4 regions of the Nonomuraea sp. NPDC050733 genome follow, and region 1 is predicted to be linked to each of the others. Evidence: riboswitches for the same ligand, from Rfam matches in the RefSeq annotation. Region 1 holds a riboswitch; each other region holds the start of a gene.
What was found. Region 1 has a riboswitch for cyclic di-AMP ahead of AB0H64_RS06135 (hypothetical protein). Riboswitches for the same ligand answer to the same signal wherever they lie in the genome.
Positions count from the first base shown of each region.

Region 1 (5,651 bases):
TCATCTCGGGCACGGCCGGGTTCGCCGCGTTCTACGCCGCGGGCCCCACCATCGTCCTCACAGTCCTGGCCCAGCCCGGCACGAACCTCGGGCTGCTCCGGCTGGAGGGCCGCAAGACCGCGGCCGCCCTGGCCGCCATCGCGGCACGGACGCGATGACCGACCACCAGAGAAATCAGCAGAGAACGGAGAAGTGACATGGCCAGCATGGACGTCTCTCTCAAGGAGATGATGACGATCGACGGCTCCATCGGGGCGGCGGTCGTCGACCACGGCAGCGGCATGACGCTGGGCTCGCTCGGCGGCTCCAAGGAGCTGGACCTCCAGGTCGCGGGCGCCGGCAACACCGAGGTGGTCAAGGCCAAGCTCCGCACGATGGACTCGCTCGGGCTCAAGGACGCGATCGAGGACATCCTGATCACGCTCGGCTCGCAGTACCACATCATCCGGCCCATCAGCGGGCGCGGCGGCAAGGGCCTGTTCCTCTACCTGGCCCTGGACCGGGCCCGGGCCAACCTGGCGCTGGCCAGGCACCAGCTCCGCTCCATCGAGGAGAAGCTGGACGTCTAGCCCGGCGGTGCCGGCGAGGTCATCCGGCGGTCAGCTTGGTGATGGCGGCGACGAGGTCCGGCCAGAGCGGACGCGGCAGGTCGTGGCCCATGCCGGGGAAGGTCAGCAGCCTGGCCCCGGGAATGGCCTCGGCGGTGGCCCGGCCGCCTTCGAGGGGGACGAGCTGGTCGGCCTCGCCGTGGACCACGAGCGCCGGCACGTCGAGCCGGCGCAGCCGTTCGGTGCGGTCGCCGGAGGCCATGATGGCCGCGAGCTGGCGCGCGGTGCCCGGCGGGTCGAAGCAGCGGTCGAACGCGCGGGCGGCCACGTCCGCGATGCGCGCGCGGTCCGGCTCGAAGCCGGGTGAGCCGATCACCGCCCAGGCGTCCTGGGCCCGCGCGATCACCTCCTCGCGCCCGGCGGGCGGCGTGGCCAGCAGCACCGCGCTCGCCGCCGGCGTGGGAGGGGCGACCCGCGAGCCGGGCGTGGACATGATGGAGGTGAGCGTGAGCACCCGGCCGGGATGCCGGATGGCCAGCGTCTGGGCGATCATGCCGCCCATCGAGGCGCCCACCACGTGGGCGGCGCTCCAGCCGAGCGCGTCCATCAGCCCGGCGGCGTCGTCGGCCATGTCGTCCAGCAGGTACGGCGCCGGGCCTCCGAACACGGGCTGGCCGAGGTCGTGCAGGTGCGTCGACAGGCCCGCGTCGCGGTTGTCGAAGCGGACGACGTGGTGCCCCTGCTCGGCGAGGAGGCGGCACAGGTCGTCGTCCCAGTGGATGAGCTGGGCGCCGAGGCCCATGACGAGGAGGAGGGGACGGGCACCGGCCGTGCCGAAGCTCTCGTAGGCGATCTCGATGCCGTTGGCCTTCGCTCGCATGGTCACGAGAAACAGAATGACATTCGGATCGCGGGCCGGTAAAGCCTCCACGCCGATCCCTGTGCGCGGAGACCCTGTGTGCGGAGACTCTGTGCGCGGAGACCCTGTGCGCGGAGACCCTGTGCGTGGAGGGCCGTGTGCGCTGAGATGCGCGCACCCCGCCCCGGAACCGCCGGGGCGGCGGCGGTTCCGGAACGGGGTGGCGAGGTGGGGGCCTGGATGGAGAGGCAGGCAGGCCCCCAGGGGAGGCCGGACCGGACGGGGTGGCGTCCGGACCCGGCCGATGGTCGGGTGCCGGCCGGCGTGCCGCCCGGGGGAGGCGGCCGCAGGCCGAGGGGGTCAGCGCTGGACGAGGGGGTCAGCGCTGGACGAGCTTGCGCAGGCGGTCGCGGCCGAGGTACAGGCCGCCGCCGACCGCGGCCACGCCCACCAGGGCGAGGCTGGCCGAGGTGCTCAGACCCTCGTCGCCGGGGGTGGCGTCGCGGGCCTCGGTGCGGGTGGTGGCCTGGGAGGCGTTCACCACGCGGGCGTGGTCCTTGTCACGGGACGAGACGGAGGTGCCCTTGCCGGCGGATCCGGCGCCGGACTCCTCCGGAGCGGTGGACTTGTCCTCGGCCAGCACCGGCGGCTTGGCCGGGTTGTGGTCGACGCGACGCCAGGCGCCGGTGGAGAAGGCGACCGGGTGGTTCTTCTTGCCCACGCCGTTGCCCCACTTGGTGATGACGTAGCTCACCTTGATGTGGCCCTGGCCGCCGACGCCGTCCACACCGAGCGTGCTGGAGTTGAAGCGGCCGCCGGTGAGCTGGGCGAAGGTCTTGGCGTCGAGGTCGAGCATGACGCCGCTGCTGGAGGGCACGCCCGGGCCGCGGTCCCCGACGAAGAAGGGGGCCTTCTTGCCCTTGTACATGACGTAGCCCTCGGTCATGAGCGGCCAGCTGGGGCTGGCGGCCAGACCCTTCTGCATGGGCTTGCCACTGGCCGGCAGGCCGGTGTCGCCGGCGCGGCCGGAGGAGTCGTCCCAGAAGTAGGAGGCGGTGGTCGAGCCCTTGAGGAGAACCTGCTGGCCCTCGTCGGTGTCGGCGTGCGCCGCCGTGGTGCCGGCGCCGATGGTGAGCGCGCCGAGTACGGCCGCCGTGAAGAGGCTGAAGGAACGCATGCCAAGTCGTTCGGACATGTGTTGAAAAAGTCCTTTACGTGGGGTACAGAGGGGCGCGCTCAGAAGAGATGGGGACGCGTAGCCGGGCAGAACGCCGAACGGGCACTACGCGAGAGCGCGAGAGAAGGTCAGGGGGAAGGGGTGCCGCTCAGGAGGCGGCTGGTGACACTGTCCCGTCCGGGGGTACGCGGTAGCGCATGAAGTCTTGTCCTCTCCATCTCGCCTACCGGGTTAGCTGACGGGTTCGGACGTGGAGATGCCCTACCGGCCAAGGTGCGGCCGGATTCACCCCAGAGGTGGGTCCCCGGTTCCCGCGCGGCGCGGGATTCGGCGCCGGCCAGTCGCCGCTTCCTGACGAAGGGCTAGGTCACTGACCGGAATGCGCTTGACTCTAGCCAGCGAACCGGACAAAAGCAAAGGTAAGCCCATAAATCGGGCGAAGATCTACCTTGCAGGCAAAGAAAAAGAGGGGTACGGCATGCCGTACCCCTCCAGGAAACCAGGTCTCAGCCCGTGCTCCGGACGCCTCAGCCTCCGCTCTTGCGCCGGAAGGAACGCTTGCTGGCGGCCGGTCCGTGAGCGCCGTGAATCTTGGAAGCGTCGCCGCCCCTGCCACCAGCGCCCGAGTCGGCCTGCCGCGCACGCTTGCGCTCCAGCGCCTCACGGAACTTGCGCTTCAACTCGTCCTCGGGAGTTTCGCTGGCTTCCGGCTCCGGTGTTTCCGTCATGAGGACCTCCTGGTGTTGGGGACATTCAAAGCTTCGCACGCCCGAACCCGCCGCGCGAAACCGGCGGGCCGCCTCAGCCGCCGAGAGCGGCGAGCTCCTCGGAGGTGAGGACCAGGTCCGCCGCCGCCACAGAGTCGAGGATGCTCTCCGGCCGGCTCGCCCCGGGGATCGGGACCATGACCGGGCTGCGCGCCAGCTCCCAGGCCAGGCAGACCCGCTGCGGAGACACCCCGCGCTGCTCGGCCACCCTGGCGAACCCCTCGTACGCGCCGCCGAGCCGCCCCGCCGCGCTGATCCCGCCCAGCGGCGACCACGGCAGGAACGCCACGCCCAGCTCCTCGCACAGGTCCACCTCCGGCTCGCTGGAGCGGAACGCGGGCGAGTACTGGTTCTGCACGCTCGCCAGCCGGCCGCCGAGGATGTCGTAGGCGATCCTGATCTGGCGCGGGTTCGCGTTGGAGATGCCCGCCATCCGGATCTTGCCGGCGTCGAGCAGGTCGCGCAGCGCGCCGATCGTCTCCTCGTACGGCACGGCCGGGTCGGGCCGGTGGTGCTGGTAGAGGCCGATCGCCTCGACGCCCAGGGCCTTCAGGGACCGCTCACACGCCTCGACCAGGTACGACGGCCGGCCGTCCAGCCCCCATCCGCCCTCCGGGGGCCGCGTGTGGCCGCCCTTGGTGGCCACCAGCACCGCGTCGCTGTCACCGCCCCAGCTCGCGAGCGCCTTGGCGACCAGCCGCTCGTTGTGACCCACCTCGTCGGACGCGGGAGTGTAGGCGTCGGCCGTGTCGATCAGCGTCACGCCGGCGTCGAGCGCCGCGTGGATCGTCCGGACCGACTGGGCCTCGTCGGGCATGTGCCCGGCCACTGACATGGGCATCGCGCCGAGACCGATGGAGCTGACGGTGGTCTGTCCGAGTGGTCGCGTGTTCATGCGGACCATCCTCCCCCTGGGGTGACCGAAAGAGGAAGGCGACCCTACCGGTTTCGCCAGCCGGGGGTGACGCTTGTGGTGAGGCGGCGCGGGGTGCGGGTGTGTACGTACAGGGCGGACGCGTGGACCACCGGCGGACGGTCGCCGGGCGGGCGCGTGGACCCGGTGGACGTGGGCACGGGGCGGGCGTGCAGGGGGTCGCCGTACAGTGATGTGAGGTCGTACTGGCTGGAGGCCGGGCGGTGATCGCCGCGGCTCCGAAGAGGGCGGGGACGTCGTGAGTGGCTGGTTGATCGTGCCGGCGGTCACGGTCGTGTGCGTGATGGCCACGTGGGGTGTGCTCGTCCTGCTGGCGCGCCGCCTGCCGCCCGGGCTCGCGCGGGACCTCGCCGCGTTCATCCCCGACTGCCTGACCACCGTCCGCAGGCTCCGCCGCAACCCCGCGGTGCCGCGCCGGGCGAAGATTGCGATCATGGTCGCGGGTGTGTGGGTGGCCAGCCCGGTCGACCTGATCCCCGAGTTCCTGCCGGTCATCGGCCCGCTGGACGACATCGTGGTGGTCGCCCTGGCACTGCGGTACGCCGCCCGGCAGGTGCCCCGCGAGGTGCTGCTGGACGCCTGGCCGGGCGAGCCCCGGTTGCTCCTCCGCCTCCTCGGCCAGAAGCCGCCACCAAGCACACGCGGGCATGTCGAGCCTGGTCAGTGATGTCTTCGCCGGCTTCGGGCGGGTCTTTCAATCCGAGACGTGCCCGGTCGCGTACGGTCAGCAGTGATCCGGTGGCCGGCGGAGACCGCGCCCAGGCACCGCCGCATCACGGTGCCGGTATGACCTCCTCCACGTGGTGGCGACCTGGGGCGGTGAAGCGGATCTCGTGTGACGCTTCGGGGGCGAGAAAGTCCAGCAGGCTCCCGCCCTCGACGGTCAACGCCTCGCGGTCGGGAGCGGACAGCGACGCGAACAGGTGCACGGTCAGAGTCGCCGCGCCGCGTACGGTGGCGAACGTCCAGGTCGCCGCCGTGAAGCCGTCCAGGAGCACCAGACGGGGAACCGGGCCGTGCGGAGCGAGGTTCTGCCGGCGGAGGCCGTCGGTGACCACCCTGGAGCGGTCGTGGTGTGACAGCAGCAGGTTGTCGAAGTCGTACAGGAACCGGGCGGACGCGGACCGCCTCAGACCAACTCGGACCGCCACGGACCGCCTCAGACCTCTACGGACCGCCACGGCCGTGAAGCCTGCTCAACCGTCCAGTCTTCGGCGCAGGAGGCAGAACTCGTTGCCCTCCGGGTCGGCCAGCACGTGCCACGACTCCTCGCCGGTCTGCCCCACGTCCGCCGGCCGGGCCCCCGCCGCGAGCAGCCTCTCCAACTCGGCGGCCTGGTCGCGATCGGTCGGGTTCACGTCGATGT
Region 1 is NZ_JBFAHO010000002.1:560,952-566,602, reverse strand. Features, by position in the region: gene AB0H64_RS06150 (roadblock/LC7 domain-containing protein) at 1-158, shown strand, start outside; gene AB0H64_RS06145 (hypothetical protein) at 198-569, shown strand; gene AB0H64_RS06140 (alpha/beta hydrolase) at 589-1,428, opposite strand; gene AB0H64_RS06135 (hypothetical protein) at 1,787-2,602, opposite strand; cyclic di-AMP (ydaO/yuaA leader) riboswitch at 2,790-2,927, opposite strand; gene AB0H64_RS06130 (DUF5302 domain-containing protein) at 3,112-3,312, opposite strand; gene AB0H64_RS06125 (aldo/keto reductase) at 3,386-4,246, opposite strand; gene AB0H64_RS06120 (DUF1232 domain-containing protein) at 4,524-4,952, shown strand; gene AB0H64_RS06115 (crosslink repair DNA glycosylase YcaQ family protein) at 5,059-5,436, opposite strand; gene AB0H64_RS06110 (VOC family protein) at 5,482-5,651, opposite strand, start outside.

Region 2 (5,651 bases), on a different contig from region 1:
GCTGCTGCTTTCGCCGACAGGTGGAGCCCAGGCCGCGCCGAAGCCCACGATCAAGCAGGCCAAGGCCAAGCTCGCCAAGCTCAACGACAAGGCCGACAAGGTCGTCGACCGCTACAACACGGCGACCGAGAACCACAAGAAGGCCCAGTCCGCCTACACCAAGCTCAACGATAGCTACAAGCGCAAGCTCGCGACCGTGGCCGACCTGCGCCAGCAGGTGATCTCGATGGCCGTCAACAGCTACAAGCTGGGCAGCGACGTCACCTCCATGCCCGGCGTGATCGGCTCCGACGATCCCATGAACACCCTGGGCGGCCTCGCCCTGGCCGATCAGGTGACCCGCGAGCGCGCTGACAAGCTCACCGCCTTCGACCGGGAGAACCGCGGCCTCAAGGCCGAGCGTGACAAGGCCGAGGAGGCCCTGGCCGCCGCCGACAAGGAGCGCGACGCGGTCCGCAAGGAACGCGCCGAGGTCCTCAAGCTCATCGCCCAGCAGAAGAAGCTCCTCGACCGGCTCGGCGCCTACCGGGCGGGCGACCCGAACAGCACCGGCATCAAGTACACCGGTTCGGCCTCGGGCAACGCGGCGGCCGTGCTCAGGTTCGCGTACTCGCAGGTGGGCAAGCCGTACGTGTTCGGCGGCACGGGCCCCGGCGGCTGGGACTGCTCGGGGCTGACGCAGGCGTCGTGGCGCGCGGCCGGCGTCTCGCTGCCGCGCACCACCTGGCAGCAGTGGGCGTGGGGTGCCTCGCGCAGGGTGGCGCTGAACGCGCTCCAGCCCGGGGACCTCATCTTCAGCTCGGGACTCGGTCACGTAAGCATCTACGCGGGCAACGGCCAGATCGTTCACGCGCCGCAGACGGGCGACGTCGTCAAGGTCGCCACCCTCTCCTCGTACGGCGGCGCCCTCGTCGGCGCCATCCGCCCGTAGCGCGCCACGCGGCGGGTCCCTCACCCCTGAACCGACGGCGCTGCCCCGCTGTGGCGAGGCAGTGTAGCGGCCGCGCGCGCCTCTCGTGACGGGAACGCCAGTAAAGAAGTGAAGCGATCAGTGACCGCTCATGGCCACGTGGCCTGCCGTCATGCCGGGGACAAACCTGACAAATGTGACGAAAGAGTCCTGACAGGCGCCTGATTCGTCAAGTGTGAGCAGAGTCACATTTACGTAACGAATCATGGTGGCTAGCTGGGCGTCGTCACCTTACTGACACCTTATGGCGATCTTTACAGCTTGACCTGTGCTTTGCCGTGCCATGACTTCTCGGCGTAACTTCTGGCGTCGCGGCGAACAAGCCATGGCGCCGCGAACCAACATCGGTCCCACCGATGTGGACGAGATAGCAATCCATCGGTCGCCGCCGTAGATATCCGTACTTGTTGCGGTGGTGGCCTGCCGAGTCCGTGCAGCCAGGAGGCACGGAGCCGGGGACCCAGCGATCCCGAGCGGGATCAGGGGTGAATCGGCGCGTAACGCGCCGTAGGGCGACTTCCAGGCCCGAATCCGTCAGCTAACCCGGTAGGCGTTCGTGGAAGATCCAAGGAGAAATCCTGTCTACCCACTCGCACAACCCCCGTCTGTCCCGAATCGCCCTGAGCGGCGTCGCTCTCACCATGACCGTGACGGCCGGAGGTCTGGTCCTCCATGCTCCGGCGGCCCAGGCGGCAGGGACGACGAGCACCACGGCCGGTCCTTCCACGGCTTCGGCGGGCACGGCCGCCGCGCCGGTGAAGCCGGCCGCGGGCAAGACGGCGAAGGCCTCCAAGGCCGTCCGGCAGCAGGCGAAGGCCCGTACGGCCGTCGCCGTCGCCAAGGCGCAGATCGGTGACCCGTACCGTTACGGCGGCACCGGCCCTGGCGCGTTCGACTGCTCCGGTCTCGTCCAGTACGCCTGGAAGAAGGCCGGCGTGAGCATTCCCCGCGTGACGAACAGCCAGTTCGCACGCGTCAAGAAGAAGGTCTCCTGGAAGAACCTCCAGCCGGGTGACCTGATGTTCTTCCGGGGGCTCGGTCACGTGGGCATGTACGTCGGCCACGGCAAGATGGTCCATTCGCCGCGGACAGGTCTGACGGTACGCGTCGAGAAGATCAGCGGATGGCGCAAGTCGTCGTTCGTGGGGGCGGTACGTCCCGGCCTGTGAGCACGCACGAAGACCCCGTCCCGGGTTGGGGACGGGGTCTTCGCGCGCTCTGGGAGGAACTCCCGGGGCCCCCTGGCTCCAGCGGAGCCGAGATCGGCGCTCAGCGGCCCTCAGGGCCCTCTCGCGGGCACCCGCGTCCCTCCCAGACGCGGACCCGCTACCGCGGCTTCCACCGCCCGACCGCACGTCACGCTCGACGTACCACTGCCGCATCTCGTCGGGACCGAATCGGGAACGCTGAGGCCGCGTCTGGTGACGGCGGAGCGTCTCGCCCCAGGACACATCAAGGTAGAACAGCGCCGTCCTGCCGAGGTGGTCACGACGCAGGCCGGCCGGCATCTCCCCGTACCGGCTCGCGGTGAGGATGCCCAGCTGACCACCGCGGACCACCATCCGGCCGTCCTCGGAGAATCCGGCCACCGCTGGCTCTTCCCCGGCCAGTACGCCGGAAAGCACATTCATCCTGCGAGTCTGAACCGCCTCCTGAACACGGTCGGAGCGCACAGCCGCCCCGGACGCAGCACCGCGCTGATGGACCTCGCCTCGCAGCTGCCCGCCGTTGTCGTCAGCAAGCTCCTCGGCCTGCACATCTCCACCGCTGCTGAACGGACCCAAGCCGCTGGGAACAGCCGGCGGGAAGCAGCGGCCGCACAAGTAACGGCCCCCTGCAGCTCCGGCCGTCGGAGTGGGCGCGAACGGCAACGTACGCCAGGCCCGTCCGTCCAGGTCACTGATAGCGCGCGATCTCGTTGGGCGGGCGCACTCGCGCACATTTCCGTTCCATCACCCCAGCGCCTTCGGCGGCGGGTCCACAACCTGAAGGAACGTCGCTTGTCGCCACCGCCGCCCGCACGGGCTCAGAACCGGTAGCGGAGAATGCGTGCTCCTTGCCGGGACAAGGCCGTGCTGCGGGCGGTGAGACGGGTCAGCGCGCGCAGGGGTTGCGGGAACCGGGCTATTTCCGGTGCGCGGGTGAGGATCTGCTCCTCGATGAGTTCGAGGCCGGCGTGCCAGGACTCTGGTTCGCGTGGGTCGTCGAAGCCCTGGGCGGCTGTGATGCCGAGTGCCTTGATGGTCGGGTGGTACTTCATGGCCCAGGCGGCGAAGCGGGTGTAGCCGTTCAGCGCGAGCTCGCCCGATGGGAAATGGCCGGCCAGCGCGCGGGTCATCGTCTGGAAGGAGTCGCCGGGCATGAAGGGGAGCAGCCCCTCGGCGACGATCATCGCCGGCCGGTCACCGGGGACGGCTGTGAGCCAGTCCGAGCCGGTGAGGTCGGCTCCGACCAGGTGGGAACGGCCGGGCAGACATTCGGATCGCAGGTCCACCACTTCCGGGAAGTCGATGTCGTACCAGTCGACGCCGGGCGGGGGATCACAGCGGAACATCCTGGTGTCCAGGCCGCAGCCCAGGTCGAGCACCACGCATCCGGGATGAGCGGCGATGTAGGCGCGGACGACGCCGTCGAGCTTCTTGGCGCGCAGTGCCGTGGTGAGGACGAGGTTGGGCTTGACCTTCAGCTTGCCGAAGTCGTAATCGATTCTGCCGGCCAGGTCGGCGGAGAGCGTATCGCCGAGGATCGGGCTGGGCTGCCCGGCGTCCAGGGCTCTGGCGTGAAGAGTGAGCAGCAGCGTTTCCTGGATCAGCCCGAGCTTGGGTTGCCAGCGGTGCATGGGGGTTCCTTAACGGCGTAGCGGATGACGGGCCGCGAGGTTCTGCAGCCACGTCAGGGAGTCGTGGGCGGCCTTGATGCGCTCGGTGCGGTGCCCCTCGCCGCCCGCGATGTCGACCCCTTCGTCAGCGATCTCGCCGAACGCGCTCAGGCTTTCGAGCTTGCGCTGGATGACCTTCTGCCAGGCGTCGTCTTCAATGCGGTAGTAGGAGACGCGATCCCCGGGCCTTCTCACCTTCTTGACCAGGCCGATGGCCGTGAGAAAGCGCATGTTCGAGGTGAGCGAGGCCCGGCTGGCCTGGATCACGTCCGCGATCTGGCCGGCTGACTGCTCGGCCGGATCGCAGATCATGAGCCAGCCGAGGATGCGTCCGGTGATGGGCGGCAGCCCCCACTCCTCGACGCAGAAGGCCGCCACCCGTTCCACCCAGCGGAGCAGCCGGTCCTGCTGTTCCTCAGTGCTCATCGTCGCGTCCTCCGTTGTTGATCGTGCGCCGGTTCACTGTTTCATGGCGGCCACCGACTCGTAGGTGGGTGTCGGGGTGATGTCCGCGAGCCGGGTCCTGCGCAGGTAGAGGTCGAACCAGTCGATCGCGAGCGCCATCGCCTCTTCCAGGCCCGGGCCGGTGTAGAGGCCGAGCACGTCGTAGGGCAGCACCGCGAGCCGCTTGGGCTCGCCCGCCTTGGCGAAGGCGCTCTGCGCCTCCTCGAGCACGTGGTACGGGTCCCAGCCGCCATTGGCGATCATCAGCAGCGGTGTCGGCGCGAGCCGGTGGATGAGGTTCTCCGGGGCGAAGGTGAGCAGGTGCTCGGCCGAGTCGAGCGTCTTCTCGTTGCGGTAGGCAGGAAACAGGCGGGTCGACATGTCCGGGGTGTCCTTCACGCTGTCGCCCTCCAGCGTCAGGTGCGGCACGCGAGCGCTCTGCCCGCCTTCGTAGCGCCGCTGCCAGTCCTGCTGCAGTTGGTCGCGCAGCGCGTGGACACCGGCGCGGCCCAGGAGGCGTTCCAGGTACCGCCAGCCGTTCCACACGCTCGGACTCTGCACCACGACGCACTTGATGCGCCGATCGAGCACTGCGGCCTGGGCCGCCACCGAGCCGCCGATGCTCACCCCCCACACCCCGATCCGCTCCGGCTGCACTTCGGGGCGGGTCTGCAGGTAGGACACGGCGCTGCGGAAGTCCTCCACCTGCCGCTGCGGGTAGTCCAGGCCGCGCGGCTCGCCTTCGCTGGAGCCGACCGTGCGGTAGTCGATGGCCAGCACCGCGAAGCCGGCCTTGACGAAGTGCGGCGCGAAGAACGCCAGCGCCTCTTTGACCATCACCCCGCTGTGCCCGAGCACCAGCCCGGGGACCGGGTCGCTCGTCTCGGGCAGGTAGAGATCCCCCGCGCAGCGGGTGCCGAGGCTGTTGAAGGTCACATGTTCCATGGCTCGCTCCCTACAAGATAGCTAGTAATTTCAAACATGACTGAAATAGCTAGCAATGTCAATCCGGAAGGCTGTACAGGGAAGAGGTGGCGCACCGCCGCTCACTCCGGCGCATCGGCGGCATCCGCCACCCGCCGCAGCCGCGTCCGCACCCTGGCCCGCCTGGCCGCCGTCACCGGCCCGCACCACCCGGTCGCCGACCTCGACTGCGACCACTACGCCGCTACCATGGCCCACTGGGACGATGCGGCCGCGGCGACCTGGAACCGGCCCCTGTCGGCTCTGGTCTCCTTCACCACTTGGGCCCAGCGTCAGGACCTCCTGGCCGGCTCGGCGCGCGGGTAGGACAGGCGGCCGCGGCCGGTGATGGGGCAGATGTCGGCGGCTGCGGGCGCGCGTTCCGGCGCGCCCGCG
Region 2 is NZ_JBFAHO010000014.1:150,407-156,057, reverse strand. Features, by position in the region: gene AB0H64_RS23255 (NlpC/P60 family protein) at 1-931, shown strand, start outside; cyclic di-AMP (ydaO/yuaA leader) riboswitch at 1,382-1,538, shown strand; gene AB0H64_RS23250 (C40 family peptidase) at 1,612-2,139, shown strand; gene AB0H64_RS23245 (class I SAM-dependent methyltransferase) at 2,997-3,809, opposite strand; gene AB0H64_RS23240 (transcriptional regulator) at 3,819-4,274, opposite strand; gene AB0H64_RS23235 (alpha/beta fold hydrolase) at 4,308-5,237, opposite strand; gene AB0H64_RS23230 (hypothetical protein) at 5,274-5,582, shown strand.
Region 2: it holds a riboswitch for cyclic di-AMP, as region 1 does, so the genes downstream of both, AB0H64_RS23250 (C40 family peptidase) here and AB0H64_RS06135 (hypothetical protein) in region 1, are expected to answer to the same signal.

Region 3 (5,651 bases), on a different contig from region 1:
GCGGCCTCCTTGGGGTGCTTGCTCTGCTTGGGCACCGCGAGCCAGGAGCCGCCCCAGTTGCCCGTGCCGCCCGGCACCGCCGCGACGTCCCAGTTGCCCTTGTTGGACTCGCCGGCCTTGCCCTCGATCACGCCGAGCATCCACGACGGGCAGCCCATGGTGGCGAAGCCGCCGCCCTTGATGGCCTTGTCCCACGCCGGGCTCCACGCCTGCAGCTTGGCGGTCATGCCGGCCTTGCTGAAGGTGGTCACCCAGTCGAAGGAGGTCTTGACGGCCGGGTTGGACTCGATGACGAGCTGGTTGTTCTTGTCGAAGTAGGAGAGGTTGCCGTTCTTCGGCGCCTCCTGGAAGAGGATGACGTTGTAGATCGTGTTGGGGCCGTCCATGAACTTCGCGCCCGTCTTGGCGGCCTCGAACTTCTTGCCGGTCTCCAGGAACGCGTTCCAGTCCGGCCAGAGCTTGCCGACCTCCTCGCGGTCGGTGGGCAGACCGGCCTTCTTGAACAGGTCCTTGCGGTAGCACATGGTCATGCCGCCCATGTCCGTGCCCAGCGCGAACAGCTTGCCGTCCGCGTTGAGGCCCGCCTCCCACTTGGCCGCCGGGAAGTCCGCCTTGCGGCTTTCCAGGCCGTACTGGCCGAGGTCGGCGAAGAACTGCGGACGGGCCGCCATGAGGCCCATCGCGCCCTCGTCGATGCCGACCACGTCTCCTGCGCCTGCCCCCGCCTGGAGACGCTGGAGGAGCTGCGGCAGGTACACGTCCTCGAACCGGTCGGTGAGGTTCGTGTACTTGATCTGGATGTTCGGGTGCTCGGCGTTCCACTTCTTGACGGCCTCGTCGTAGCCGAAGTTCTCGCCGCCGCCGAAGGTGTGCACGTTGATCGTGACCGGCTCCGCCGCCGCGCTGCTCTGCGAGCCCGCCGGGGTGGCGCCGCCACCGCCGCTGCTGCACGCCGCGATGGCCAGCAGCGCCGTCATCGCGGCTCCGGTCACGACGAAGCGCTTGTGGTTCTTCATTCGGAACCCCTCTGGGTGGTGAATGTGGGAGGTGCATCGCGACGTGAGGCCGCGATGGGAAGGTCTTGGGAGCGCTCCCACAAAGAGTGCCCTCATGGCGTGGGGGCCGTCAACGGCCCGCAACGCAACCGTTACCTCAGGCCGGATTTGGCGCCGTGAAAGCGGATTCAAGGCCGCAAACAGCGCGAAAAGGTCGCTGGGAGCGCTCCCATACCATCTGTCCCGTTAACGCCACAGGAACGGACAACCCGCTGAAGGCCGGGGCGGGACGAGGGGTGTCAGGCGTACGAGAGACCTGCCCGGAACGCGAGCGAGCGCGCGCCGGGGGAAGGCGCGCGCTCGCTCCCTCTGGGGAGAGGTGGGGGAGTGGTAGGGGGACCGGGTCAGCCGGCGTAGTTCGGGTAGCCGTAGCCGACGACCTGGGAGGTCGGCCGGACGCGCTGCTCGACGCGGCCGTTGCCGGTGTTGCCCTCGATCGTGGAGATCGTGCCGTTGCCGTTGTCCTTGACGACGAACCCGACGTGGTTGATGTCGTCCAGGCTCTTGCTGCCGCTCCAGGAGAAGAAGACGACGGCGCCGGGCTTGGGCGCGCTGCCCCAGCGGTGGTTCTGGGCGAACCAGCGGGCGTGGGCGACGGTGTAGGCGTCCCAGCCGACCTGCGGGCGGGCGCCGGTCTGCTCGCCGACCCAGGAGACGAACATCGAGCACCAGGCGGCGTTGAGGTAGGCCTGCGGCGAGCCGCCGTCACGCTTGACGGTCTCCAGCGCGCGCTGCGACTTCGCGTACCACTGCTGGAACTTGGTGCCGCCGCCGTAGGCGTTCTCGGAGGTGCCGACCTGCGCGCGGGCCACGTCGAGGACCTTCTGCGCGGTCACGTTGACCCGGCCGTACTGCGAGCCGGACGCGGCTTGGCTGTTGGCGGCCTGGCTGTTGACGCTCTGGCTGGTGGACGAGTTGGATGCCGGCCCCACGTGCTCGGGGGTGTCCGCGTTGGCCGGCGCGACGGCGCCGAAGGCGGCCGAGGCGATGATGGTCGCGCCGAGGGTGGCGCGGATCGTTCCGGGCGTGAGGGCACGGAGGAGACGGTGCTTGGCCATCGAGAAGGGATGCTCCTTGCTTCCATGCCGCTTACCGGGTTAGCTGACGGGTTCGGGCGTGGAAGCTGCCCTACGGCACAAGGAAGTGCCGATTCACCCCAAGAGAAGTGGGTCCCCGGTTCCGCGCTCAGGCGGATTCAGCGGTCACAGGGGGGTCCTGTGATGATCTGTGCGATAGGCCGGCAACGAACGGGCAAACCGGACGTAAGCCGACGAACAGGATTTAAGGTAATACATCCGGCAAGAGGATTACAAGTGGATAAATGCCCAGCTAGGAGAGCTGGGAGCGTGCCTCCTCCAGAAGCCCCATCATGGCAAGGCTTTCGTCCAGTGGCATGATCTCGCTTTCGGTCCGTCCCTCGGCCAGGGCGTCCCGTACCTCGCGCAGCTCACCCGCGTATCCGTTGTCGGCCGGGTCGAGGTCGTGGACCTCCGTCGCCATCGACGCTCCGCTGAGCACGACCCGGTTCGGGGCCCAGAACGGCGCCTGGATCTCGGCCCGCATCCCCGTGCCCACCACGTACGCGCTGTTGGGGAACGAGGCGAGCAGCGAGGACTCCACCAGCGCCCGCCTCCCGCCGGGATAGACCAGCACGCCGCCCGCCTCCGCGTCCACGCCCGACGGCGCCAGGCAGCCCGTCATCCGCACCTCCGACGGCGCCCCGAGCAGCAGCTGGGCCAGCCCGAACGGGTAGATCCCGAGGTCGAGCAGGGCCCCGCCACCCAGCTCCGGAGCCCACAGCCGGTGCGCCGGATCGAACGGCAAAGCGAAGCCAAAACTGGCCTGCACCGAGCGGATCTCGCCGAAGCGCGGGTCGGCGGCCACCCGCCGGATGAGCGGGTTGAACCGCATCCACATCGCTTCCATCAGGAAGACCCCGGCCTCGCGGGCCAGGCGCACCATGCGCTCGGCGTCGGCGAGCGAGGCGGCCAGCGGCTTCTCGCACAGCACGGCCTTGCCCGCCGCGATGGCCGCCTCGGCCACCGCCAGGTGCTGGGCGTGGGGCGTGGCCACGTACACGGCGTCGACGGCCGGGTCGGCGCACAGCTCCGCGTAGGAGCCGTACGCCGACTCGGCGCCGAGCTCCGCGGCCAGCGCGTCGGCGCGGTCCAGGTCACGCGAGCCGACGGCCGCCACCCGCATGCCGGGCTCCGCGGCGATGACCGCGCCCACGGTCCGTGCGATACCGCCTGTCGCCGCGATGCCCCATGCGAGATCCCTCATGGCGAGGGATCATAGCTTTTTTACCCAAATGTGGCGGGATCGGGCCCAAGGCGGCGATTGGCGTTGAGTGCCCCGATAGCCGCCAGGTCCTCGTCGTCCAGGACGAAGTCGAACACGTCGATGTTCTCCCGGATGCGGGAGGGCGTGACCGACTTGGGGATCGTCACGTTGCCGAGCTGGATGTGCCAGCGCAGCACGACCTGCGCCGGGGTGCGCCCGTGCTTGGCGGCCAGCGTCTGGAACGCCGGCTCCTCCAGCAGGCCCCGGCCCTGGCCGAGCGGGCTCCACGCCTCGGTGAGGATGCCGTTGGCCTCGTGGAAGGCCCGCAGTTCGTGCTGCTGGAGCCACGGGTGCAGCTCGATCTGGTTGATCGACGGCGTGACCCCGGTCTCGTCCATGAGCCGGGTGAGCGCCTCCACCGTGAAGTTGGACACACCGATGGCCCGGGCCCGCCCGTCGCGGTGCGCCTTCTCCAACGCCCGCCAGGCACCCACGTAGGCGTCCTGCTTCAGCACGGGCCAGTGGATGAGATAGAGGTCGACGTGGTCCAGGCCGAGCCGCGCCAGGCTCTCGTCCAGGGCCCGCTCGGCGCGGTGGTGGTCGTCGTTCCACAGCTTCGTGGTGACGAACACCTCCTCGCGCGGCAGACCGGAGGCGCGCACCGCCCGGCCCACGCCCTCCTCGTTGCCGTAGATCCTGGCGGTGTCGACGTGCCGGTAACCGGCCTCCAAAGCGGTCGTCACGGCCCGCTCGGCCTCGTCGGCGGGTACTTGCCAGACGCCGAACCCGAGCTGGGGGATCGAGACGCCGTCACTGGTGAGATTGAGCGAATTCATGGCCTCCATTAGAACCAAGGTGGACACCATCGCCTGCACAGGGTCGGGGGCAATGGCGTCAGCGACTGGTTCGCCCTCCGATCTCACCATGGGTTTTCTGCTCTCCACGGCAAGAGGGCGAGTGGTGCTGTCATGATGATCGTGAGACTGGCCGACCGCGCCGGCAGCGCGAGTGCCGGGCGGGGGTGATGGCCGTGCGCAGGACGTACAAGTTCCTGCTGCGGCCGACCGTTCGTCAGCAGATCGCGCTGGTGGCGTGCCTCGAGGACCACCGCCAGTTGTACAACGGCGCGTTGGAGCATCGGCGTACGGCCTACCGCAAGGCGGGCGTGAGCGTCCGGTACGGTGATCAGTCGGCGGATCTGAAGCACATTCGCGCCGATGACGCGGAGGGGCAGGGCCGGTGGTCGTTCTCCTCCCAGCAGGCCACTCTGCGCCGGTTGGACAACGCCTTCAAGACGTTCTTCGCCCGTGTCAGAGCCGGGCGCACGCCAGGGTTCCCGCGGTTCAAGGGGCGCGGTCGGTTCGACACGGTGACCTGGCCCAAGGACGGCGACGGCTGCCGGTGGGATTCCCAGCCCGAGCACCCTTCGGCGGCATTCGCCCGCCTGCAAGGGATCGGGCATGTACGCGTCCACCAGCACCGCCCGATACGGGGCCGGGTGAAGACGATCAGCGTGAAGCGGGAGGGTGCCCGCTGGTTCCTGATCATGTCGTGTGACGATGTGCCGGCGGAGTCGCTCCCCTCCACGGGAGCGGTCGCCGGCGTGGACCTCGGTGTGGCCTGGCTGGTGACGACCTCCGACGGCGCCCATGTGGCCAACGCGCGCAACCTGGCCTCCTCCGCCCGACGACTGGCGGCGGCGCAGCGGGCTCCGGCCCGGACACAGCGGGGGAGCGGACGCCGCCGCAAGGTCGTGGCCCGCGTGGCCGCGCTGTATGCCACGATGCGGCGTCAGCGCCTGGACGGCGCGCACAAGACCGCGCTCGCTCTGGTCCGCGCCTATGACGTGATCGTGCACGAGGATCTGCGGATCGCCGCCATGACCCGCTCGGCGTCCGGCACGCTCGACGCCCCCGGCCGTAATGTCGCGGCCAAGTCGGGCCTGAACCGCAGCATCTTGGACGCGGGTTGGGGGTGTTGCTGACGATCCTGTCGCACAAGGCTGAAAGCGCCGGTCGCACACTGATCGCGGTCAACCCCGCCAACACCTCCCGCGCATGCGCCGCATGTGGGCATTGCGCGAAGGAGAACCGCGTCAGCCAAGCTGTGTTCCGATGTACGGCGTGCGGGCATGCCGCACACGCCGACGTGAACGCGGCCGTCAACATCCTCAGGGCAGGGCTTGCCCTTCGCGACGCCGCGGAAGCGGCTTAGCGAGAAGCCGGTCCCTTCAGGGAGCGGAGGAGTCACTGTTCATGCGGCGTTCCCCGAGCCGTCAGGGGGCCGGATTACGGTGAGCGCGTCGTGCGGTCG
Region 3 is NZ_JBFAHO010000001.1:283,694-289,344, reverse strand. Features, by position in the region: gene AB0H64_RS01315 (ABC transporter substrate-binding protein) at 1-1,016, opposite strand, end outside; gene AB0H64_RS01310 (CHAP domain-containing protein) at 1,400-2,113, opposite strand; cyclic di-AMP (ydaO/yuaA leader) riboswitch at 2,127-2,266, opposite strand; gene AB0H64_RS01305 (Gfo/Idh/MocA family oxidoreductase) at 2,385-3,338, opposite strand; gene AB0H64_RS01300 (aldo/keto reductase) at 3,359-4,174, opposite strand; gene AB0H64_RS01295 (transposase) at 4,369-5,322, shown strand; gene AB0H64_RS01290 (transposase) at 5,313-5,552, shown strand.
Region 3: it holds a riboswitch for cyclic di-AMP, as region 1 does, so the genes downstream of both, AB0H64_RS01310 (CHAP domain-containing protein) here and AB0H64_RS06135 (hypothetical protein) in region 1, are expected to answer to the same signal.

Region 4 (5,651 bases), on a different contig from region 1:
CGCCGTGCCGCAGGCGTACTACAACGCCCGCGAAGGCGTGCGGAAGCTCACCACCGAGACCGGTGCCGGGCAGTGGGGCAGCGCGCTGGCGTTCGCGTGCGCGCAGTTCGGGCTGGAGTGCGAGGTCTGGATGGTGCGGGCCTCCTACGACCAGAAGCCGTACCGGCGCTCGCTCATGCAGGTGTACGGCGCGACGGTGCACGCCAGCCCGTCGCCCGTGACCAAGGCCGGGGCCAGGGTGCTGGCCGAGACGCCCGGCTCGTCCGGCAGCCTGGGCATCGCGATCAGCGAGGCGGTCGAGGTGGCCCGCGCCGGCGAGGACGTCCGGTACGCGCTCGGCTCGGTGCTGAACCACGTGCTGCTGCACCAGACGGTGATCGGCGAGGAGGCGCTCCAGCAGATGGAGGAGACGCCCGACGTGATCATCGGCTGCACCGGCGGCGGCTCCAACTTCGCGGGGCTCGTCTTCCCGTTCCTGCGCGAGAAGCTGGCCGGCCGGATCGACCCGGTGATCAGGGCCGTCGAGCCGGCCGCGTGCCCGACGTTCACGAGAGGTGTGTACGCCTACGACTTCGGCGACACGGCCGGGTTCACGCCGCTGCTCAAGATGCACACCCTGGGCCACGACTTCGTGCCGGACCCGATCCACGCGGGCGGCCTGCGCTACCACGGCATGTCGCCGCTGCTGTCGCACATGTACGAGCTGGGGATGTTCGAGGCGGTCAGCAAGTCGCAGAGCGAGTGCTTCGAGGCCGGTGTCCGCTTCGCCCGTACCGAGGGGATCTTGCCCGCACCCGAGCCGACGCACGCGCTGGCCGAGACGATCGCCGAGGCGCTGCGCTGCAAGGAGAGCGGCGAGGACAAGGTGATCCTGACGGCGCTGTGCGGTCACGGCCACTTCGACCTGGCCGCGTACGACCGTTACCTGTCGGGGGCGATGGAGGACTTCGCGCTTCCGCAGGAGCGCATCGACGAGGCCCTCGCCCACCTGCCCGGCTGACCGGACCGCGCCGTCCCGGTCCGCGCGCTCCCGCCCGCCGGGCGGGCGTCAGCGCGCCGTAGGACGCTTGCCGTGGTTGGCCTTCTTCTTCTTGCGGGCCTTGCCCTTGCGACTGCGCCTGGCCATACGGGCCTCCCTGGGAAACCGACGAGCTCTGGTGTGACGTGTGTCTCCAACGTCCCTCTCCGGCGCTTCCGGCACAAGAGTGAGACCGGTCAACATTCCCCAACACTGGCATGTCATAATTTGGTGGAATCTGTTGGAAGGAGCGCGGGCTTGCTGGCACAGCAGCGACAGCAGACCATCCTCGAACGCGTCCGCAGCAGCGGCGGCGTCCGGGTGGCGGACCTCGTGCGCGAGCTCGGTGTCTCCGACATGACGATCCGCCGCGACCTGGAGGTCCTCGCCGAGCGCGGCCTGCTGGCCAAGGTCCACGGCGGCGCGACGGCGCTGGACCAGGGCTCCACGGAGGAGCCGGGGTTCACCGCCAAGTCGGCCCGGCAGCAGCACGAGAAGGAGGCCATCGCGCGTGCCGCCGCCGAGCTCGTACGGCCGGGCACCGCGGTCGCGCTTTCGGCCGGCACCACGACGTGGTCGCTGGCCCACCATCTGACGGGTGTGCCCGAGCTGACGGTCATCACGAACTCCGTGCCCGTCGCCGACGTCTTCCACCGCAACCCGCGTCCCGACCGCACGGTCGTGCTGACCGGGGGCGTCCGCACTCCCTCCGACGCGCTGGTGGGCCCGGTGGCGGTGGCCGCGATCCGCCGGCTGCACGTGGACACGCTGTTCCTCGGGGTGCACGGCATGAGCGTGCGGGCCGGGTTCACCACGCCGAACCTGCTGGAGGCGGAGACCGACAGGGAGCTGGTGGCCGCGGCGCACCGGCTGGTGGTCCCGGCCGACCACACGAAGTGGAACACGATCGGCATCAGCACGATCGCCGAGCTGGCCGAGGCCGACGTCGTCATCACCGACGCGGGGCTGCCCGAGGACGCACGCACCGAGCTGGCCGAACGGGCCGGACAACTGATCATCGCTGAGGGGTAGCCGTGAAGCGCACCATCACCCATCTGGCCGACGGCCGGGAGCTGATCTACTTCGATCGGAGCGACGACGCCGACCGCGGCGCGATCGACCGCCGGCCGCTCGATCCGCGACCGGTGGCCTCCGAGCTGCGTTACGACCCGCTGACCGAGGAGTGGATCGCGGTCGCGGGACACCGGCAGACACGCACGTTCATGCCTCCGGCGGACGAGTGCCCGCTGTGCCCGTCGACGGACACCCGGGCCTCGGAGATCCCGGCGCACGACTATGACGTGGTGGTCTTCGAGAACCGTTTCCCCTCCTTCTCCATGAATCTCGGGACTTATCAGGATGTGGGGGGTCTGAGCGAGGTTCGTCCGGGTGTGGGGCGGTGCGAGGTGGTGTGCTTCACCTCGGATCACTCGTCATCGTTCTCCCGGCTCTCCGACGCGCAGGTCGAGCTGGTGATGGAGGCGTGGGCCGACCGTACCGCCGAGCTGTCCGCGATCGACGGCGTCGAGCAGGTCTTCTGCTTCGAGAACCGGGGCGAGGAGATCGGCATCACGCTGACCCACCCGCACGGACAGATCTACGCGTACCCGTACGTCACTCCCCGCACGAAGCTCCAACTCGGCGCGGCCAGGCGGCACGCGGACCGGCAGGGGGGCAACCTGTTCGCGGACGTGCTGGCGGCCGAGCGCGCCGCCGGGACGCGGGTCGTGGCCGCCAACGAGCTGTGGACGGCCTTCGTGCCGGCCGCGGCGCGCTGGCCGTTCGAGGTGCACGTCTACCCGCACCGGCAGGTCCCCGACCTCGCCGCGCTGTCGGAGGAGGAGCGCGCCGCGTTCGCGCCGCTCTACACCTCGGTGCTGCGGGCGCTGGACGGGATGTTCGGCGTCGCCATGCCGTACGTCGCGGCCTGGCACCAGGCACCGGTACGGCAGGACCGCGAGCTGGGGTACCTGCACCTGGAGCTGTTCAGCATCAGGCGGGCGCCCGGGAAGCTGAAGTATCTGGCGGGGTCGGAGTCGGCGATGGGCGCGTTCGTCAACGACGTGCTCCCGGAGGAGGCGGCCCGGCTGATTCGATCACAGGTAGATCACTGATTGATCTCCGATTGGAGTCGCATGACCTCCGCTTTACTACTAGTATCCCTTCGGTACCGGCGGTAACAGCTGGTACACGCCTAATCCCGGGCGCGTCGCTCGGGAGCCGGGGACCCACCGCATCTGGGGTGAATCCACTTCGGTGGTAGGGACCTCCCATCCCGAACCCGTCAGCTAACCCGGTCGGCAGAGGGAGAGGAATCCTCCGTGGCGTCCGCGTCCCCCACGCGCCTTGCCATCAACTTCATCATCGGCGTCGTGATCGCCACCGCCGGTTTCGGCGCGGCCACCGCGACCGCCGACCCCAAACCCAGCGAATCCGAGCTGCGCGCCGAGCTGAAGAAGCTGAACGGCAAGGTCGACAAGCTCATCGAGAGCTACAACCTCAAGCGGGTCGAGCTCGCCAAGGCCCAGCAGGCGGCCGGCACGGCCGGCAAGCGGCTCGCCGCCGCCGAGCAGGCGGTCGCCACGGCCGAGCGCCGGGTCACCGAGATCGCGCAGTTGCGCTACCAGAACGGCGACCCGGCCATCATCGGCTTCATGCTTCCCAAGAGCGCCGCCGGCGCGGCCGTCCTGGAGCAGATGACCCGCGAGCAGCAGGCGGTCGTGCTGGGCGTCGCCAGGGCCCGCGACGAGAAGAAGCGGGCGGCCGACGAGGCCGCCGCCCTGGCCACCCGGATCAGCGCCGAGACGGCGGACGTCGCCAAGCGGCGCGACGAGGCCCAGGACGTCATCGACGACATCGAGAAGAAGCTCAAGGACCTCGTGCCGGTCAGCACCGGCCGCCGCTCCGACGGCACCTGGGCGCCCGAGCTGCCGTCGGGCACCGACAACATCACCCCCCGCACCCGGGCGATGCGCGCGCTGGTCGAGAAGAACTTCTCGCTGCCGTTCACGGTCGGCTGCTTCCGCTCGGGGTCGAGCGGCGAGCACCCGCTGGGCCGGGCGTGCGACTTCATGATGAGTTCGGGCGGCACCATGCCCAGCGCGGCCAACCAGGCCCTCGGCGACCGCCTCGCGGCCTGGGCGTTGGCGAACAAGGCGAAGCTGGGGGTGAAGTACGTGATCTGGCGGCAACGCATCAACCAGGGCTCCGGCTGGAGCGCCATGTCGGACCGTGGCAGCATCACCGAGAACCACTTCGACCACGTCCACATCTCGATGAACTGAAACCGGGATGCCGTTTGTGCCGGCGGTGGTGATGCGGTGGAGACTGGCGGCTGCGTAAGCCCTCGCGCCGGTTGGGGCTTGTCGCCAACTCCCACCACCGGTCATCGGCCGGCCGCTCGGCCTCGCCCCAGGACTGTCGAGCGGGGGGCGACCCGCTGGATCCGCTTCCATGACGCCGGGGGCGATACCTGGCCCCACCTCGAACTCGACGACCGGGGACGGGGCACCGTGATCTCGCCGGTCACAACTCCTCGGGCGCGATGCCGCTGCGCCGGGCCAGCACCCTGGTCCCCGGCCCGGAGGCGGCGCCCGGACCGGGCAGCACCGTCACGTTGGCGGTGGTCACCGCTTCCCCGCACCCCGAACAGCAGACCTGCGGGGTGAATTCCGCACCACATTCGCGGTGCACCAGGCGCACCGGCGGACCGCCCGCCGGTGTCGCCCATTTGTCGCCCCAGGCCATCAGCGCCATCAGTACCGGCACGAGTTCGCGGCCGGCCTCGGTGAGGTGGTACTCGTGCCGCAGCGGGCGCACCTGATACGCCCGGCGCTCCACGATGCCGTCGGTGAGCAGCGTCTCGAGCCGGCGGGTGAGCAGGTTGCGGGCGATGCCGAGGTTCTGCGCGATGTCGTCGAACCGGTGCAGGCCGAGGTAGATGTCCCGCACGATCAGCGGCGTCCACCACTCGCCGACGCGTTCCAGGGACTGCCCGATCGAGCAGTGCATCTCCGCGAAGCTAGTCCGTTGCATGGCGCCAGTGTAGAGGGTTGCTTCATTCAACTCACTCTTGTACGTTGCCGAACAGGAGAGTTTAATGAAAGGACTTACCTATGCCGTTCGTAGAGCTGTTCGTCCCCAAGGGCTCGCTCGACCAGGAGCACCGCGAGAAGATCGGCGGGCGACTGGTGTCGGAGGTGATGATCGCCGAGGGCGCCCCCGACACCGAGGCGGCCAGGTCCATCTCGTGGCTGGTGGTCAACGAGATCGACGCCTGGTTCGTGGGCGGCCGGCAGTTGCCCGCCGGGGAGAAGCCCAAATACGTGGTGCGAGTGGGGGTCCCGGCCGGTTCGATGAACGACGAAAAACGCCGTGACATCGTGCGGCGCGTCACGCGGGTGCTCGCGGACGCCGATGTGGATCCGGGACGGTTCACCCAGGCCGCCGCCGCGTGGGTGCACATCAACGAGATCCCGGAGGGCAACTGGGGAGCGGGCGGGGAGATCGTGCGCATCGAGGACATCGCGGCCATAGTCACCAGCGGTTAGACCCTCGGCCGGGGACGCGCTGGGGACGCTCGTGGCACCGACGGTGCACCGGGCCTCGGGCCCTCCGGGGCGATCCGGGCACC
Region 4 is NZ_JBFAHO010000007.1:27,780-33,430, forward strand. Features, by position in the region: gene AB0H64_RS15330 (TrpB-like pyridoxal phosphate-dependent enzyme) at 1-1,000, shown strand, start outside; gene AB0H64_RS15335 (DeoR/GlpR family DNA-binding transcription regulator) at 1,277-2,050, shown strand; gene galT (galactose-1-phosphate uridylyltransferase) at 2,053-3,132, shown strand; cyclic di-AMP (ydaO/yuaA leader) riboswitch at 3,200-3,335, shown strand; gene AB0H64_RS15345 (hypothetical protein) at 3,340-4,302, shown strand; gene AB0H64_RS15350 (helix-turn-helix domain-containing protein) at 4,544-5,053, opposite strand; gene AB0H64_RS15355 (tautomerase family protein) at 5,134-5,568, shown strand.
Region 4: it holds a riboswitch for cyclic di-AMP, as region 1 does, so the genes downstream of both, AB0H64_RS15345 (hypothetical protein) here and AB0H64_RS06135 (hypothetical protein) in region 1, are expected to answer to the same signal.